4 regions of the Pseudomonas sp. LBUM1666 genome follow, and region 2 is predicted to be linked to each of the others. Evidence: predicted binding sites of a transcription regulator. Region 2 holds the regulator's gene; each other region holds the start of a gene.
What was found. The regulator FliA, encoded in region 2, starts transcription of late flagellar genes. The targets are predictions, from matches to a motif close to CTAAAGTTTNNNNNNNNNNNGCCGNTAA.
Positions count from the first base shown of each region.

Region 1: the regulator FliA is predicted to act here: its motif matches at 1,571-1,598, upstream of motA (flagellar motor stator protein MotA).
Region 3: the regulator FliA is predicted to act here: its motif matches at 1,603-1,630, upstream of ACA056_RS01605 (methyl-accepting chemotaxis protein).
Region 4: the regulator FliA is predicted to act here: its motif matches at 2,552-2,579, upstream of ACA056_RS03725 (methyl-accepting chemotaxis protein).

Region 1 is NZ_CP166789.1:545,646-549,708, reverse strand. Features, by position in the region: gene motB (flagellar motor protein MotB) at 1-647, opposite strand, end outside; gene motA (flagellar motor stator protein MotA) at 651-1,502, opposite strand; gene ACA056_RS02400 (HDOD domain-containing protein) at 1,669-3,207, shown strand; gene ACA056_RS02395 (rhodanese-like domain-containing protein) at 3,250-4,063, shown strand, end outside.
Region 2 is NZ_CP166789.1:4,565,722-4,569,784, forward strand. Features, by position in the region: gene ACA056_RS20875 (chemotaxis protein CheA) at 1-40, opposite strand, end outside; gene ACA056_RS20880 (protein phosphatase CheZ) at 78-866, opposite strand; gene ACA056_RS20885 (chemotaxis response regulator CheY) at 897-1,268, opposite strand; gene fliA (RNA polymerase sigma factor FliA) at 1,436-2,176, opposite strand; gene fleN (flagellar synthesis regulator FleN) at 2,173-3,003, opposite strand; gene flhF (flagellar biosynthesis GTPase FlhF) at 3,120-4,063, opposite strand, start outside.
Region 3 is NZ_CP166789.1:351,979-356,041, reverse strand. Features, by position in the region: gene ACA056_RS01620 (formimidoylglutamate deiminase) at 1-445, shown strand, start outside; gene ACA056_RS01615 (lipocalin family protein) at 567-1,136, opposite strand; gene ACA056_RS01610 (lipoprotein) at 1,168-1,422, opposite strand; gene ACA056_RS01605 (methyl-accepting chemotaxis protein) at 1,707-3,599, shown strand; gene ACA056_RS01600 (DUF924 family protein) at 3,716-4,063, opposite strand, start outside.
Region 4 is NZ_CP166789.1:847,975-852,037, reverse strand. Features, by position in the region: gene ACA056_RS03730 (TatD family hydrolase) at 1-304, shown strand, start outside; gene ACA056_RS03725 (methyl-accepting chemotaxis protein) at 433-2,463, opposite strand; gene ampE (regulatory signaling modulator protein AmpE) at 2,759-3,595, opposite strand; gene ampD (1,6-anhydro-N-acetylmuramyl-L-alanine amidase AmpD) at 3,592-4,063, opposite strand, start outside.

The DNA of each region.
Region 1 (4,063 bases), 2.3 Mb from region 2:
CAGTTACCGAAATCACCCGTGCCCGAATACGGCTTGGCATCGGTGTGACCGCTGATGCTGATCTTGTTCGGCACCGCTTTGATGGTGTCAGCCATGGCCAGCAGGATGTCTTCGAAGTACGGCTTCAGGCGGGCACTGCCGGAGTCGAACATCGGCCGGTTTTCGGCGTCCACGATCTGGATGCGCAAACCGTCCGGCGTGATTTCGAACAGGATCTGGTCTTTGAATTTCTTGAGTTGCGGATTCTCTTCGACCTTGTTCTGCAGTTCTTGCAGCAACAGCTCGAGACGTTCCTTCTCGACCTGCTCGGCCATGCCTTCAACCTGCTCGGCGTCGATGGTCACCTTGTCTGGCTGCGGCTGGGATTTCACCTCGGGGTTGAGGGTGTTCTCCGGCGCCAGGGTCGGTGAGCCGCCCAGGTCGATGATGTACGGCGTGCCGCTTTCGGAAAAGCCGACCGGGTCCTTGAAGTAACCGGCGATGGCGATCTTCTGTTCCGGTGTTGCGGTGGACAGCAGCCACAGCACTAGGAAGAACGCCATCATCGCCGTCGCGAAGTCCGCGAAGGCGATTTTCCAGGCGCCCCCGTGATGCCCGCCGGCGATGCGCTTGACGCGCTTGATGATTATCGGCTGGTTATTTTCCATGACTTAGCGACCGCGAACCGCTTGTTCCAGCTCAGCGAAGCTAGGACGGTGCGCCGGGTACAGAACCTTGCGACCGAACTCTACCGCCAGCGATGGCGGCATGCCGGAGGCCGAAGCGACCAGCGAGGCCTTGATGGCTTCGTAGACGTTCAGTTCTTCCTTGGCATCGTGGCCCAGGGACGTGGCCAATGGGCCGAAGAAGCCATATGCCGCGAGAATACCGAAGAAGGTACCGACCAGGGCTGCACCCACGTGCAGACCGATGGATTTCTGGTCGCCTTCGCCCAGGGAAGCCATAGTCACCACGATACCCAGTACCGCCGCAACGATACCGAAACCCGGCATGGCGTCGGCAATGCCGTTCACCGCGTGGGCAGGGTGTTCCAGGTCTTCCTTGAGGCTGTAGAGTTCCATGTCGAACAGGCCTTCCAACTCATGGGGAGCCATGTTGCCGGAGGACATGATGCGCAGGTAATCACAGATGAACGCGGTCATGCGTTCGTCTTTAAGCACGGTCGGGTACTTGGCGAAGATCGGGCTTGCGGCGGCGTCTTCGATGTCGCCCTCGATGGCCATCATGCCTTCGCGGCGGCTCTTGTTGAGGATCTCGTAGATCAGGCCCAGCACTTCCAGATAGAACGTGTGGTTGAAACGCGAACTGAACATGCTCAAGGATTTCTTGAGCACGTGCATGGTCATGTAACCGGGGTTGGCCTGCAGAAATGCACCGAGTGCCGCACCACCAATAATCATCACCTCGAAGGGCTGAATCAGGGCGGCAATTTTGCCGTGGGAGAGCACGTATCCGCCGAGCACGCTCGCGAATACGACGATGATGCCGATTAATTTAGCCATAGGTAGGAGAGCACTTACTGAGTCGGGTTCAAGGTCATATTCGGAAGTTAAAAAATCTCTTCTTCTACTTATCGGCAAAACTGCGCCAGACTATAGCCAGTTCAGGCGAAAAGCCAATTTGGCCCGCTCCGGGCATAGGTAATGCAGACGATGATCGCGTCCAACCATGGCTAACGAAACAAACGTTCCAACTCCAAAACCAACCACTCTCGAAGGCTGGGTCAAGCTTCTCGATGGCGTGCGCTTGCCCGTTCCGCAAGCCAGTCATGACCGTGTCTGCAAGGCCATCGCCAACAGTCGCAGCTCTTTGCGCGATATTGCCGAACTGATACAGGACAGCCCGGCGCTGGCCTTGAGCGTGATTCGCGAAGCCAATCGCCACACCCATGGCAGCATGACCGAGCCTGCGGAAAACCTTGAGGTAGCGATCAATCGCCTCGGTTTGAAGCGCACAGAAGAACTGCTCGCCCGCCTGCCCGCCGAACCTCAGTTAGAAATTCCGGTGGCCCTGCGTCAGCTGCAGCTGATCAGCCAGCACGCGACCCAACAGGCCAACGGTTTTTTCGCCAGTCGCCTGGCGCGGCTGTGGCAGGACATCCACTGGGGCAGCCTGCTGTTTCTCTCGCCGCTCTGGCCGATGGCATTGACTCATCCGCAACTGCTCGAAGAGTGGGAACTGCGGGTCATGCATAAAGGCGAGTCGGCGCACAAAGTCGAGAAACAATTATTCGGCGCACGCCTGCTGGAAATCTGCCTGGCGCTCGTGGACATCTGGCGCCTGCCGATCTGGGTGCAGCAGGGTTATCGGCTACTGCTAAACGAGCAGCGTGAGCTGGTGAAAGTGCTTCGCATCGCTCGCGACAGCGATCATCCATTGCGCCAACAGAACCGCCTCGATGACGATCCGACCCTGCGACGCTGGCTCAATCAGCCGGCCAATACGGTGCTGTTGGCCAACGGTCTGGCGCTGTCGGCACAACAGGCCTGGGACAGTCCGCACAGTGAACGCTGGCAGTACCTGACCAGCCTTTACCTGCAAATGCCAATGGATGAAGTGCAGCAGCAGTTGCACCAACAGGCCGCCAACAGCGCCCGCCATCACGCCATGCCGGACCTCTGGCACCCGGCCACTTCACTGATCTGGCCGTGGGGCACGAACCGTGTCCATGCCGGTTTGCTGCCGGCCCCGGCACCGACGGCCGAAGACCTGGCGAAATGGCGCAGACAGTGTGCCGAGTTGCTGGTCGAGCCCAGCCGTTTCACCAATGCCATGCACTTGACCACGTCTGCCCGGGACGCTTTGGTCGCGTGCGGCATGCGTCGGGTGATGATCCTGATGGCCGACCGCACTCACGCCAATCTGCGGGTACACCAGACGGCCGGGCTGGCAAAAGAAGTGGCCGGCCTGAACTTCGTCGTCAGCCAGAGCACCGTGCTGCAACGCCTGCTCTCGCAACAAGCCCAGGTACGCCTGACGCCGGCGAACAACGCACAATTCTCGGCCATGCTGCCGGCCAGCCTGCGTTCACAGTTCGGCGGTGAACACCTGCTGCTACGCTCACTGGTCAATAACGGTCGGGTCATCATGATTGTGGTGGCGGATCAGGGCGGCGGGCCGTTCTCTGAAATCACCGCGCAAGCCTTCGGCAAAACCGCGCAGTGCATCGAAAAGGCACTGCACAGCTTTAGCCACCGCGGCCAATGACGCTGCGCTACAATCCTCCCTTTTGTGTTCTGGAGACCTCACATGTCTGACTTCTCTGGCTTGCCGCTGGTGATCGAGCCGAGCGACTTGCTCCCTCGTCTCGACTCCCGCGAACTAATTCTGGTGGACCTGACCAGCAGCGCCCGCTATGCCGAAGGGCATATCCCCGGTGCGCGTTTTGTCGATCCGAAACGCACGCAACTCGGTCACGCGCCTGCGCCGGGACTGATGCCGCCGCAAGCGGCGCTCGAAGCGTTGTTCGGTGAGCTGGGACACAACCCCGATGCAGTCTACGTGGTCTATGACGACGAAGGCGGCGGTTGGGCCGGGCGCTTTATCTGGCTGCTGGATGTCATCGGCCACAGCAAGTACCACTATGTCGACGGCGGCCTGAAGGCCTGGCTGGCAGAAGGCCTGCCCATGTCGATCCAGATCCCGGCCGCGGTCGGCGGCCCGGTTGCGCTGACCCTGCATGATGAACCCACCGCCACCCGCGAGTACCTGCAAAGCCGTCTAGGTGCTCCCGACCTGGCGATCTGGGACGCGCGCGGGCCGCTGGAGTACTCCGGCGAAAAAGTCCTGGCAGCCAAGGCCGGGCACATTCCCGGCGCGGTCAATTTCGAATGGACCGCGGGCATGGATCAGGCGCGCAACCTGCGCATCCGCACCGACATGCCGCAGATCCTCGATCAACTCGGCATCACCAAAGACAAAGAAATCATCACCCACTGCCAGACTCACCACCGTTCTGGCTTCACTTATCTAGTGGCCAAGTCCCTCGGTTATCCGCGGGTCAAGGGCTACGCCGGCTCCTGGGGCGAATGGGGCAACCATCCCGACACCCCCGTAGAGATTT
Region 2 (4,063 bases):
GGAAATCCTGAAGGATCTCTTCATCGGCGCCGAAGCTCATTAAGGGGGTGCTCCTAAAGGTCTAAAAACCTAAAAACCTAAAATCCAAGACTGGATAGCAAATCGTCCACATCGTCCTGACCGGACACAACGTCTTCTCTTTTATCGGCATGAATCTGCGGACCTTCACCCTGAGAGAGATGTTTTTGCGGATCTTTTTCTGCCAGCATCGCTTCACGGTCATGTTCGATGCCCGCAAAGCGGTCCACCTGACTGGCCATAAGCACGAGCTTGAGCAGGTTGCTTTCAACTTCGGTGACCAATTGGGTCACACGCTTGATCACCTGACCGGTGAGGTCCTGGTAATCCTGAGCGAGCAGAATGTCGTTGAGGTTGCTCGACACAACGCGATTGTCTTCGCTGCTGCGTGTCAGGAAACCGTCGACTCGCCGGGCCAGTTCGCGGAACTCTTCAGCCCCGACTTCGCGACGCATGAACCGTCCCCAATCGGTGCTCAAGGCCTGGGCTTCGTTGCTCAGGCCGTTGACCAGCGGCGTGGCGTTTTCCACCAGGTCCATGGTGCGGTTGGCAGCAGCCTCGGTCAGCTTGACCACATAACCCAGACGCTCGGTGGCATCCGTGATCTGCGAGACTTCCTCCGCTTGCGGCATGTGCGGGTCAATCTGGAAATTGACGATCGCGCTATGCAGCTCGCGGGTGAGCTTGCCCACTTCCTGATACAGGCCACGGTCACGGGTCTGATTGAGCTCATGGATCAGTTGCACAGCGTCGCCGAACCTGCCTTTTTCAAGGCTTTCGACCAGTTCGACCGCGTGTTTTTTCAGAGTCGATTCGAAATCGCCCTGTGAAGACTCGTTATGCTCCATAGCTCCCCCGTGGCGCAGTGGCTTCGCACATCAACCGATGCGTTCGAAAATCTTCTCGATTTTTTCTTTTAACGCCTGGGCCGTGAAGGGCTTGACCACATAGCCGTTAACACCGGCCTGGGCTGCCTCGATGATCTGCTCGCGCTTGGCTTCAGCGGTCACCATCAGCACCGGCAGGTGCTTGAGCTTTTCATCGGCACGCACGTGGCGCAGCAGGTCGATACCGGTCATGCCAGGCATGTTCCAGTCTGTTACCAGAAAGTCGATGCTGCCGCTGTTGAGAACCGGAATGGCGGTAGTGCCATCGTCGGCCTCGACCGTGTTGGTGAACCCAAGGTCACGCAACAGGTTTTTAATGATCCGCCGCATCGTTGAGAAGTCATCAACGATGAGGATTTTCATGTTCTTGTCCAATTCGACCTCCAAGCAGTCTTAAACGCGCCCAGCACCTGGACGCGCCATTTCAATCAATCCGGCAAAGCACTCAATGACTGTCTGGAGCACAACAGATCGGGACCGGTAAGGTTCAACACCCCACCAGCCGCGTTCGCAGTGTCCCCACACTGCCTTCAGCGCGCTCGCCACTCCCCCAAACGCCCCCGCAAACGGGCCGCGCACTGGCTGTGTAACTGGCTGACCCGAGATTCGCTGACCCCCAGGACCTCACCGATTTCCTTGAGATTCAACTCTTCGTCGTAGTACAGCGCCAACACCAGTCGCTCACGCTCCGGCAAATTGGCAATCGCGTCCGCCAGCGCCGCCTGGAAGCGTTCATCTTCCAGATCGCGTGACGGCTCGAGATGAGCACTGGCGCCATCCTCGTGCAGCCCTTCGTGTTCGCCGTCCTGCAACAGATCGTCGAAACTGAATAACCGGCTGCCCAGGGTGTCGTTCAAAATCCCGTAATAATCGTCGAGACTCAATTGGAGTTCGGCCGCAACCTCGTGATCTTTAGCGTCACGACCGGTTTTAGCTTCAATCGAGCGAATCGCGTCGCTGACCATCCGGGTATTGCGGTGGACCGAACGTGGCGCCCAGTCCCCCTTGCGTACTTCATCGAGCATCGCGCCGCGGATTCGAATGCCCGCGTACGTCTCGAAACTCGCGCCTTTGCTGGCGTCGTATTTGGTCGACACTTCAAGCAGGCCGATCATCCCGGCTTGGATCAGGTCTTCGACCTGGACACTGGCTGGCAGACGCGCCAGCAAGTGGTAGGCAATGCGTTTAACCAGTGGCGCGTAACGCTCGATCAGCTCGTACTGCGCGTCACGTGCCGACTTCTTGTAGAGGTTATAGCCACCGGCTGTCATAGCACAGGTCCTGCGGTTTGTTGCACGAGGCGCTCGACGAAAAACTCCAGGTGCCCACGCGGGTTGGCAGGTAGCGGCCAGGTATCGACCTTCTGTGCAATGGCCTTGAACGCCAGTGAGCACTTGGACCGCGGGAAGGCTTCGTAAACGGCGCGCTGCTTCTGCACAGCCTTGCGCACGCTTTCGTCGTAAGGCACCGCGCCGACGTATTGTAAGGCGACGTCAAGGAAGCGATCCGTGACCTTGGTCAACTTGGCGAATAGGTTGCGCCCTTCCTGCGGACTCTGGGCCATGTTGGCCAGGACGCGGAAGCGGTTCATGCCGTAATCGCGGTTCAGCAGTTTGATCAGTGCGTAGGCGTCGGTAATCGAGGTCGGTTCGTCGCAGACCACCAGCAAGACTTCTTGCGCTGCGCGAACGAAACTGACGACCGATTCACCAATGCCCGCCGCGGTGTCGATCACCAGCACGTCGAGGTTGTCACCGATATCGCTGAACGCCTGGATCAGGCCGGCGTGTTGCGCCGGGCTCAAATGAACCATGCTCTGTGTGCCGGACGCGGCCGGGACGATGCGAATGCCGCCAGGGCCCTGCAACAGTACGTCGCGCAGCTCGCAGCGGCCTTCGATCACGTCGGCCAAAGTTCGTTTGGGTGTCAGTCCCAGCAGGACGTCGACGTTCGCCAGCCCCAGATCGGCGTCCAACAGCATGACGCGTCGACCGAGCTCTGCTAGAGCCAGGGACAAGTTCACTGACACGTTAGTCTTCCCGACGCCACCTTTGCCGCCGGTCACCGCGATCACCTGTACGGGATGCATGCTGCCCATGAATTTTCTTTACCTTGTCTTACTTAGACGGAGGCCACATTACTGGCTGCGCGTTCACTAACTGAACAATGCATGGCAGACCATCGATGTAGGTACAAAAACTGTTCATTAATACCTCAGCCGACCTGCTTGGTCGGGCTGTGGTAAATATCAGCGAACATGTCGGCCATGGCTTCTTCGCTGGGTTCTTCTTGCATTTGCACGCTGACGGCGCGACTGACCAACTGATGACGACGCGGTAGATGCAAATCATCCGGAATCCGCGGGCCATCGGTCAGGTAGGCCACCGGCAATTCATGACTGATGGCCAAGCTCAACACCTCGCCCAGACTTGCCGTTTCATCCAGTTTAGTCAGGATGCAGCCAGCGAGCCCACAACGCTTGTAACTGTGATAAGCGGCCGTTAGAACCTGTTTCTGGCTGGTGGTTGCCAAAACCAGATAATTTTTCGATTTGATGCCACGACCGGCCAGGCTTTCGAGCTGCATGCGCAGTGCCGGATCGCTGGCCTGAAGGCCCGCGGTATCGATCAGCACCACGCGTTTGCGCAGCAAAGGCTCCATCGCCTGCACCAGCGATTGGCCCGGATCGACATGCGTCACCGACACATTGAGAATCCGGCCCAACGTCTTGAGTTGTTCCTGAGCACCAATGCGGTAGCTGTCCATGCTCACCAACGCGATATTCTGCGCGCCGTACTTGAGCACGTAACGGGCGGCGAGTTTGGCCAGGGTGGTGGTCTTGCCCATGCCGGCAGGGCCGACCATGGCAATCACGCCGCCCTCTTCCAGAGGCTCGATTTCCGGTGTGGCGATCATCCGCGCCAGGTGCGCCAGCAACATGCGCCAGGCCTGACGAGGTTCTTCAATATCGGTAATCAGCGCCAGCAAATCGCGTGACAACGGGCCGGACAGACCAATGCGTTGCAGGCGACGCCAAAGGTTGGCCTGGGCCGGACGGCTGCCTTGCAGCTGATTCCAGGCCAGAGAGCCGAGTTGCACTTCCATCAGTTCGCGCAGGCTGTTGAGTTCGAAACGCATCGAGTCGAACGCCCGTGGGT
Region 3 (4,063 bases), 2.1 Mb from region 2:
GGATTTCCTCGCTCAGGGCGGGCGCATGGGCATCGGTTCCGACAGCCATGTGTCATTGAGCGTGGTGGAAGAATTGCGTTGGCTGGAATACGGCCAGCGTCTGCGCGACCAACGACGTAATCGTTTGTATGGCGCGGATCAGCCGATGGTTGGCCGCACGCTGTACGACGCGGCACTGGATGGTGGCGCTCAGGCGCTGGGTCAGTCGATTGGTGCGCTAGAAGTTGGCAAACGTGCGGATTGGCTGGTGCTGGATGGCAACGATCCGTACCTGGCGACGGCCAGTGGCGACGGGATTCTGAATCGTTGGCTGTTTGCCGGTGGTGATCGCCAGGTGCGGGATGTGCTGGTGAATGGCCAGTGGGTCGTGCGTGACGGGCGTCATGCCGGCGAAGAAGAAAGTAACCGCGCGTTCACCCAGGTCCTGCGCGATCTGCTGGGCTGACACCAAACAAAAATGTGGGAGCGGGCTTGCTCGCGAAGAGGCCATCACATTCAACATATTCGTTGACTGTTAAGCCGCCTTCGCGAGCAAGCCCGCTCCCACATTTGTTTTTCGCTAGCCGTTAGTTCGAGGTCTTGGCCATCTGCGTGTCTGTCGCGCGCCAGATCAGCCGCGTAGTGTCGTAACCCTGCTGACGTGCCTTGCTCAGCAGTTCTTCACGCGCTACGCCATTGACCGTCGGGGTCCGGGACAGCAGCCACAGATGCTTGCGGCTTGGATCGCCAACAATGGCGGTCTTGTAGTCATCGCTGACGTACAACACCCAGTACTCTCCCTTCGCCACACCCGGTATCAGCCGCGAAAACCAGGTATCAAACTCGACCCACAGCTTGTCGGTTTTGCCCGGCTCCTGTGGCCAGGCCACGCCTTTGGCCTCTTCCCATTGCCAGTCTGCCGTCAGGCAGCGATTGAGCACCAACACCTTGCCGTCAGGCTTGAGCGTGTAATGGGCTTCGGATTGCGCGCAGTTGCGCTGGAAATACATCGGCAGACGAGCCAACTCGTACCAGGTCCCTTGGTACTTCTTGAGATTGACGCTATTGGCGGTTTTCGGTGCCAACGGATCTACGCCAGACGTGGCGCAGCCGGCCAATACCAGGCCGGCTAAAAGGACTATCAGTAACCGCTTCATTGTTTTTCTCCCGTGGGCGTATAACCCCGGATTACTTCAGGCCTTGGCCGGAAAACATCAGCACTTTGTCACCGGCGTACTGCACGCTGATAAAGCTGTTCTTGTCGCCCCAGGTGCAACTGGACATGCCGAGCGCGCCCGAGCAATCGGCGGGTTTGCCCAGCAAGGTTTCTACTTCGGCCTTGGGCATGCCTGACGACAGCTTCGAGTAATTTTCCTGATTAACCTTGCTGCACGCGGCCAACAACACGCAGAACGAAAGCAGGGCGATAGAACGCAGCGACATTGTGTAGCTCCTGGGACGAAGGGGAATGGCATGGCTGCCAAGCAGAAGCTTAGAAGAGAAAACCCCTTTCTGGTTCCCTGATCGACTGGCTATTTATTAGGCCGCTCGTCTACCTTTTTTCGAAAAATCAGCCACTTTCTTTCTCTATTGAGTATTTCGTCGATTTTCGCAAAAAGCCGCCTAATCTTTGGCGCCGGTCAGTCGACATAAAAGCAGCGCAAAGCCCACGACTGTGGCAAATTGACGCCCCTTTGTTGACCAGCCTCTCCGCGGTAGCTCATTTAATGACCAAAAACATGAAGTTCAGCCACAAGATCTTGTTGGCTGCCGCCCTCGTGGTGGCCGTTGCATTCGCTTGTTTCATCCTCTTCAACGACTACCGCCAGCGGCAAACCCTGCGCAGCAGTACCGAATCCTCGATGCAGGAACTCGGCAGCCTGACCACCAGCAACATCCAGACCTGGCTGGAAAGCCGCATTCAGTTGCTGCAATCGCTGTCCCAGCAGATCGCCGTGGACGGCAGCGCCCTGGCCAACCTCAAGCGCGCCATCGACCTGCCGGCCTACACCAGTAATTTTCAGCTGAGCTACTTCGGTGGCACCGACGGCGTGATGTTCTCGGTCCCGGCCGGCAATCGTGCCGCGGATTACGACCCCCGTGCCCGTGGCTGGTACAAGGCGGCCAACGGTGCGCAACAGACCATCGTCACCGAACCTTATATCGCCGCGTCGTCGGGTAAACTGGTGATCACCGTTGCCACGCCGGTGAAACATCAGAATCAAATGATCGGCGTCGCTGGCGCAGACATTGACCTGTCCAGCGTCAGCGCGATCATCAACTCGCTGAACTTCGGCGGCCATGGCCATGCGTTTATCGTCAGCGCCGACGGCAAGATCCTGATCCACCCGGACAGCAAACTGGTGCTCAAGAGCCTGACCGACGCCTACCCGAACGGCGCGCCGAAAGTCAGCCCGGGCATGAAAGAAGTCGAACTCGACGGCAAGACTCAATTCATCTCCTTTACCCACGTCAACGGTGTGCCCTCGGCAGACTGGTACGTCGCGCTGGTGCTGGATCAGGACACCGCGTTCTCGATGCTCAGCGAATTCCGCACCTCGGCGATCATCGCCATGGTCATTGCCGTGGTGATCATCATCGCGTTTCTGGGCATGTTGATCAGCTTCCTGATGCAGCCGCTGTTGACCATGGGCCGCGCCATGCATGACATCGCCGAAGGCGAAGGTGACTTGACCAAACGCCTGACCATTCACGGCCAGGACGAATTCGGTGCGCTGGGCACCTCGTTCAACCGTTTTGTGGAGCGTATTCACACCTCGATTCGCGAAGTGTCCTCGGCCACCGGCCAGGTCAACGAAGTCGCCTTGCGTGTGGTTGCTGCGTCGAACTCGTCGATGTTCAACTCCGACCAGCAAGCCTCGCGCACCAGCAGCGTCGCCGCCGCCATCAACGAACTGGGTGCCGCCGCCCAGGAAATCGCCCAGAACGCCGCCCTCGCCTCTCAGCATTCGAGCGATGCTCGCGCATTGGCCGAGGACGGCCAGCAAGTCGTCGATAAAACCATCGCGGCGATGCAGCAGCTCTCGGCGAAGATCAGCGATTCGTGCGGCAACATCGAAACGCTCAACAGCAACACCGTAAACATCGGGCAGATTCTGGAAGTGATCACCAGCATCTCCCAGCAGACCAACCTGCTGGCACTCAACGCCGCCATCGAAGCGGCCCGTGCCGGTGAAGCCGGTCGCGGTTTTGCCGTGGTAGCGGACGAGGTGCGTAACCTCGCGCACCGTACTCAGGATTCGGCGCAACAAGTGCAGAAGATGATCGAGGAACTGCAAGTCGGCGCCCGGGAAGCCGTGATCACCATGACCGACAGCCAGCGCCAAAGCGAAAGCAGCGTCGGCATCGCCAACCAGGCTGGTGAACGTCTGGGCAGCGTGACTCAGCGGATCGGTGAGATCGACGGGATGAACCAGTCGGTGGCCACTGCGACAGAAGAGCAAACGGCTGTGGTGGAGTCGATCAACGTCGACATCACCGAGATCAACACGCTGAATCAGGAAGGTGTGGAGAACTTGCAGTCGACGTTGCGTGCGTGTTCAGACCTTGAGCAGCAGGCGGCGCGGTTGAAGCAATTGGTCGGCAGCTTCCGGATTTAAGCTGCTTTCACTGGCCCCATCGCCAGCAGGCTGGCTCCCACAGGGGATTGTGAACGACACAAACCAAATGTGGGAGCCAGCCTGCTGGCGATGACGGCATCAGCCGCAAGGAAAATCTAAAACCGAGACCCAGGCCCAGAAAGAAACGTCAACTCCTGCGCCGTAGACTCCCGCCCCAACACCGCATTGCGATGCGGAAACCGCCCAAACCGCGCAATCACTTTCTGATGCCGCTCGGCATAATCCAGGTTATCGGCAAACACCGCCCGATCAGCCTCAGGCTGCTGCGCCACCAGCTCGATAAACCGCGAAACCGCTTCGTTCTGCACCGCCAGATTCTCGCAATGCTCAAACACCAGGTAGATGAACACCCGCTGGATCGGCCGCAACTGCCGATCAAAATCCGCAGCAATGCCTTGCGCCACCAGTGCCTGAGCCCTGAGATCGCCTGAAAAGGATTTGGG
Region 4 (4,063 bases), 2.6 Mb from region 2:
CTTCGCCGGCAGCAAGGAAGAGGCTCGCGAGTACATCAAGCTCGGTTTCAAACTGGGCCTGGGCGGTGCCGCGACCTGGCCTCAGGCCCTGCGCATGCATCGTGTGCTGGCCGAATTGCCGCTTGAATCGGTGGTACTGGAAACCGATTCCCCGGACATGGCGCCCGCCATGTTCCCCGGCCAACGCAACAGCCCGGCGCATCTGCCGGCGATCTGCTCGGCACTGGCCGGGATCATGGCGATCAGCCCTGAGCAATTGGCCGCCGCCAGCACTGCCAATGCTTGTGAGCTGTTCAACTGGTAGTCAATCGCCGCACATCCCCTGTGGGAGCGAGCTTGCTCGCGATAGCGGTGTGTCAGGCGACATCAATATCGACTGCCAGGCAGCCATCGCGAGCAAGCTCGCTCCCACAGGGGAACCGGTTCCAGGCTTTAAACCCGGAACGCGCTGATCAGCTGCTTCAACTCCACCACCTGAGCCGACAACGCGCGACTGGCGTCCTCGGTCTGGTGTGCACCTTCGGCGGTACGCTCACCGGCGCGGTTGATCTCGACAATATTCTGGTCGATGTCATGGGCTACGGCGGTCTGCTGCTCTACCGCGGCGGCGATTTGCTGGTTCTGATCGACGATCATGCCGACGGCACCGAGGATGTTTTCCAGCGCTTGCTGAACCTTTTCCGACTGCCCCACCGTGCCGTTGGCCATCTGATGACTGGTACCCATCGCCTTCACAGCAGCGCCGACACCGCTGTGCAGCTTGGCGATCATCTGCTCGATTTCCTCGGTCGATTGCTGAGTGCGCTTGGCCAGTGTCCGGACCTCGTCCGCCACCACCGCAAAACCACGCCCCTGTTCACCGGCCCGAGCGGCTTCAATGGCGGCGTTGAGGGCCAGAAGGTTGGTCTGTTCGGCGATGCTCTTGATCACCTCCAGCACGCGACTGATGGACTGGCTGTCGCTGGCCAATTGATTGATCACCAGCACCGACTGATCGATCTCAGTGGCAAGGGCTGCGATGCTGCCTTGCTGAGACGCCACCAGCCCGCGCCCGCTGATGGTCTCGTCGTTGACGCTATGGGCGCTGCTGACCGCTGCCGCGGCACTGCGTGCTACCTCAAGGGACGTGGCCGACATCTGGTTCATGGCCGTGGCGACCTGCTCGATCTGCGTGCGCTGTCCCGCCACCGCCTGGTTGCTTTGAGCGGAAACGTTCTCCACCTGCCCGGCCTGGCGCTCGACCTCACTGACGGTCTGGCCGACCCGCTCGATCAGGTCGTGGATTTTCTTCACGGTGCCGTTGAACACCTCGCCCAACTCGCCCAGTTCATCGCGGCTGTTGGCGCTGAAGGTCACCGTCATGTCGCCGGCCGCGACCTTATCCATCACCGCGCCAAGACGCTTGAGGGTGGTGCGGGTCGAGGCGTAGAAGCCGCCATAGAGGTAAAAAATCAACACAAACACCACCGACAGCGCCACGGCCTGCAAGACCATATGGGTGCGGTTCTGCTCCAGTCGCTGTTGCAGTTGGGTGTCGAGAAACTCCAAGGTGGCTTCATTGAGTTGGTAGGTCTGGTCCATCAGGCCCGTGACCTGATCGTAAAAGCCCTGCCACGGCGCATCCAGCGTGTCGGCCATCACCACCTGCTCTTCGAACAGTTCACTGGCCTTTTTCAACGACGCCTTGCTGCTATCGGCCTGAGCGGCCAGGGTTTCCCGAGCCGCTTTGCTTGAGCCCAGCGCGTCCTGCAACTTCAGGGCATATTCGGCCTGCAGTTTTTCGATCTGCGCCAGCAACTCATCAAAACGGGTACTCGATGCCGAGTTGAGAAAACCCTGCCCCAGCGAAAAAGAGCCCATCGCCCGACCTTCACCCAGAAGCTGGGTCACGGGCGGCGTGACATTGGTGATGAGTTCGCTCAGTTGGCGCATGTCGCTCTGAGTGTCGCGGCTGAGGCCGGCCTGACTGGCGATGATCTGGCTGAAAATCTGCGCGTTGCCGAGCAACTTGCCGATCATCGCGCTTTTGCTTTGCAGGGAGTTTTCCGCTTGCTGGGCCTTGAACGCGGCGATCATTTCATCGCGTTTAGCATCGAAAACCGTGATCTGCTCCGGGTCAGCGGTCATCGCCGTCAGCCCTTGCAAACGGGTCAGCACACTTTGCCCCAGGGTAGTGATCTGCGACTCGACATTGCCGGCCTTGCCGGACTGACCGAGGGTGACGTTGATCTGCACCAGGTTGTTCAGGGTTTCCAGATCGCGCCGTAACGTCAGGCTGCTGCCCAGTAGATCAAGGCTCTGCAGCTCGACCCGTGTGCCCTGGAATTCTCGATAAGAATCGCGCACCAGATAGAAGTTAGTCACCAGCATCGGCACAAGGAACAGCACGCTGATCAAGCTGAACTTCATGCCAAAGCTCAGGCGATTCATCAGCGCGACGGCGGGATAGAGCAAGCTCTTCACTGGAAGTCTCCCTTTGATTTCTTATTTTTATTGGCAGGCGCGGGTCGACAGCAGATAGCCACTATTCGGCGCTGTCTCTGTATAGCTTAAATCGGCGGGAGGTTTTGTAACTTAAGGTTAACGGAGGGATGCGCACTTGGGACGATTGATATCCCTGTGGCGAGGGGGCTTGCCCCCGTTCGGCTGCGAAGCAGTCGTAAATCCAGAGAACTCGGTCTGTATGAACGAACGCTGGGGGCCGCTTCGCGACCCAACGGGGGCAAGCCCCCTCGCCACAATGGAGTCCACTTCAGAGCTAAGGAAGGACTGTCCACAACGCAAAACCTGCGTACCAGAGCACCGCCGCGCGCAGCAGCAGTTCCCAGATCCGGTCGAGGCTGTTGATGCCGTCGGGCCCGACCACCGGCGCTGGAATTTCACCGGCCACCAGCCCGACCTTCTCGATCAATTGCGCGGCGCTGATGTTCCAGTTCAGCAGTTCGTGCAGCATCACTCGGCCGACCGCGACAAAGTTGCCGACCAACGCAAAACTCGCCGCCAACAAGCGCACCGGCACCCAGTCGAACGCGTGACGCAGTTGTGCTGCGCGCAGGACCACGGCCGGGTTCTGCCCGTGTTCTTCGGCCAGGGCCAGCAGTCGATAGCTCAGGGCTGCGACCGGACCCAGCAGGAAATACCAGAAAATCACCGCGAAAAAGCTCTGATAAGCCTCCCACAGCAGATGCCCTTCGACCCGTTCCAGCAGTTGTTCGCCGCTATCGGCGCAGATACCCACATCGCGGTCCGCTACATGAGCGGCCGCTTGCAGGTCTTCCCGGCGCCAGGCATCGCGAAACGGCCCGAGACCGGCCAGCAGATCACCGCGGCCGAGACTGTAAATCACCACCAGCAGATGCACCGGCAACGCCAGCAGACCGTAAGCCACCGGGTCCAGTACCAGCAGCAGCAAACCCAGCAGTGCCACTGGCAACAACACCAGTATGACCAGGATCAGCCACGGACTTTTCGCCAGACGCGGACTGACCTCAAGCTTGTTCAGCTCACGAACCCATCCACCATCGCGCTGAATCCGATGACGCAGGGCCGAGAACTTCTCGATCCAGACCGCCAACAGCAACACCAGAAAACTCATTGTTGTTCCTCTTTAGCCAGGGCGGCGCGATAGCGTGCCCAGTCGAACGCAGGCCCAGGATCGGTTTTACGCCCGGGTGCGATGTCGCTATGCCCGCAAATGCGCTGTGCGGTGATGGCCGTGAACGCGCTTTGCAGCTGCCGGGTCAGGGTCGTCAACGCTTGATACTGAGCGTCGGTGAACGGCAGATCATCCGTGCCTTCAAGTTCAATGCCCACGGAAAAATCGTTACAGGTTTCCCGCCCTTCGAAACTCGAGACGCCGGCATGCCAGGCACGCTCAAGACAAGAGACAAACTGAGTGACGGTGCCGTCACGTTCGATCAGAAAGTGCGCAGACACACGCAGGTCGGCGATCCCTTCAAAGTAGGGATGCTCCGTGACATCCAGACGATTCTGGAAAAATTCCTGCACCTTGCCGGTGGCGAATTGCGCAGGCGGCAGACTGATGTTGTGGATCACCAGCAGG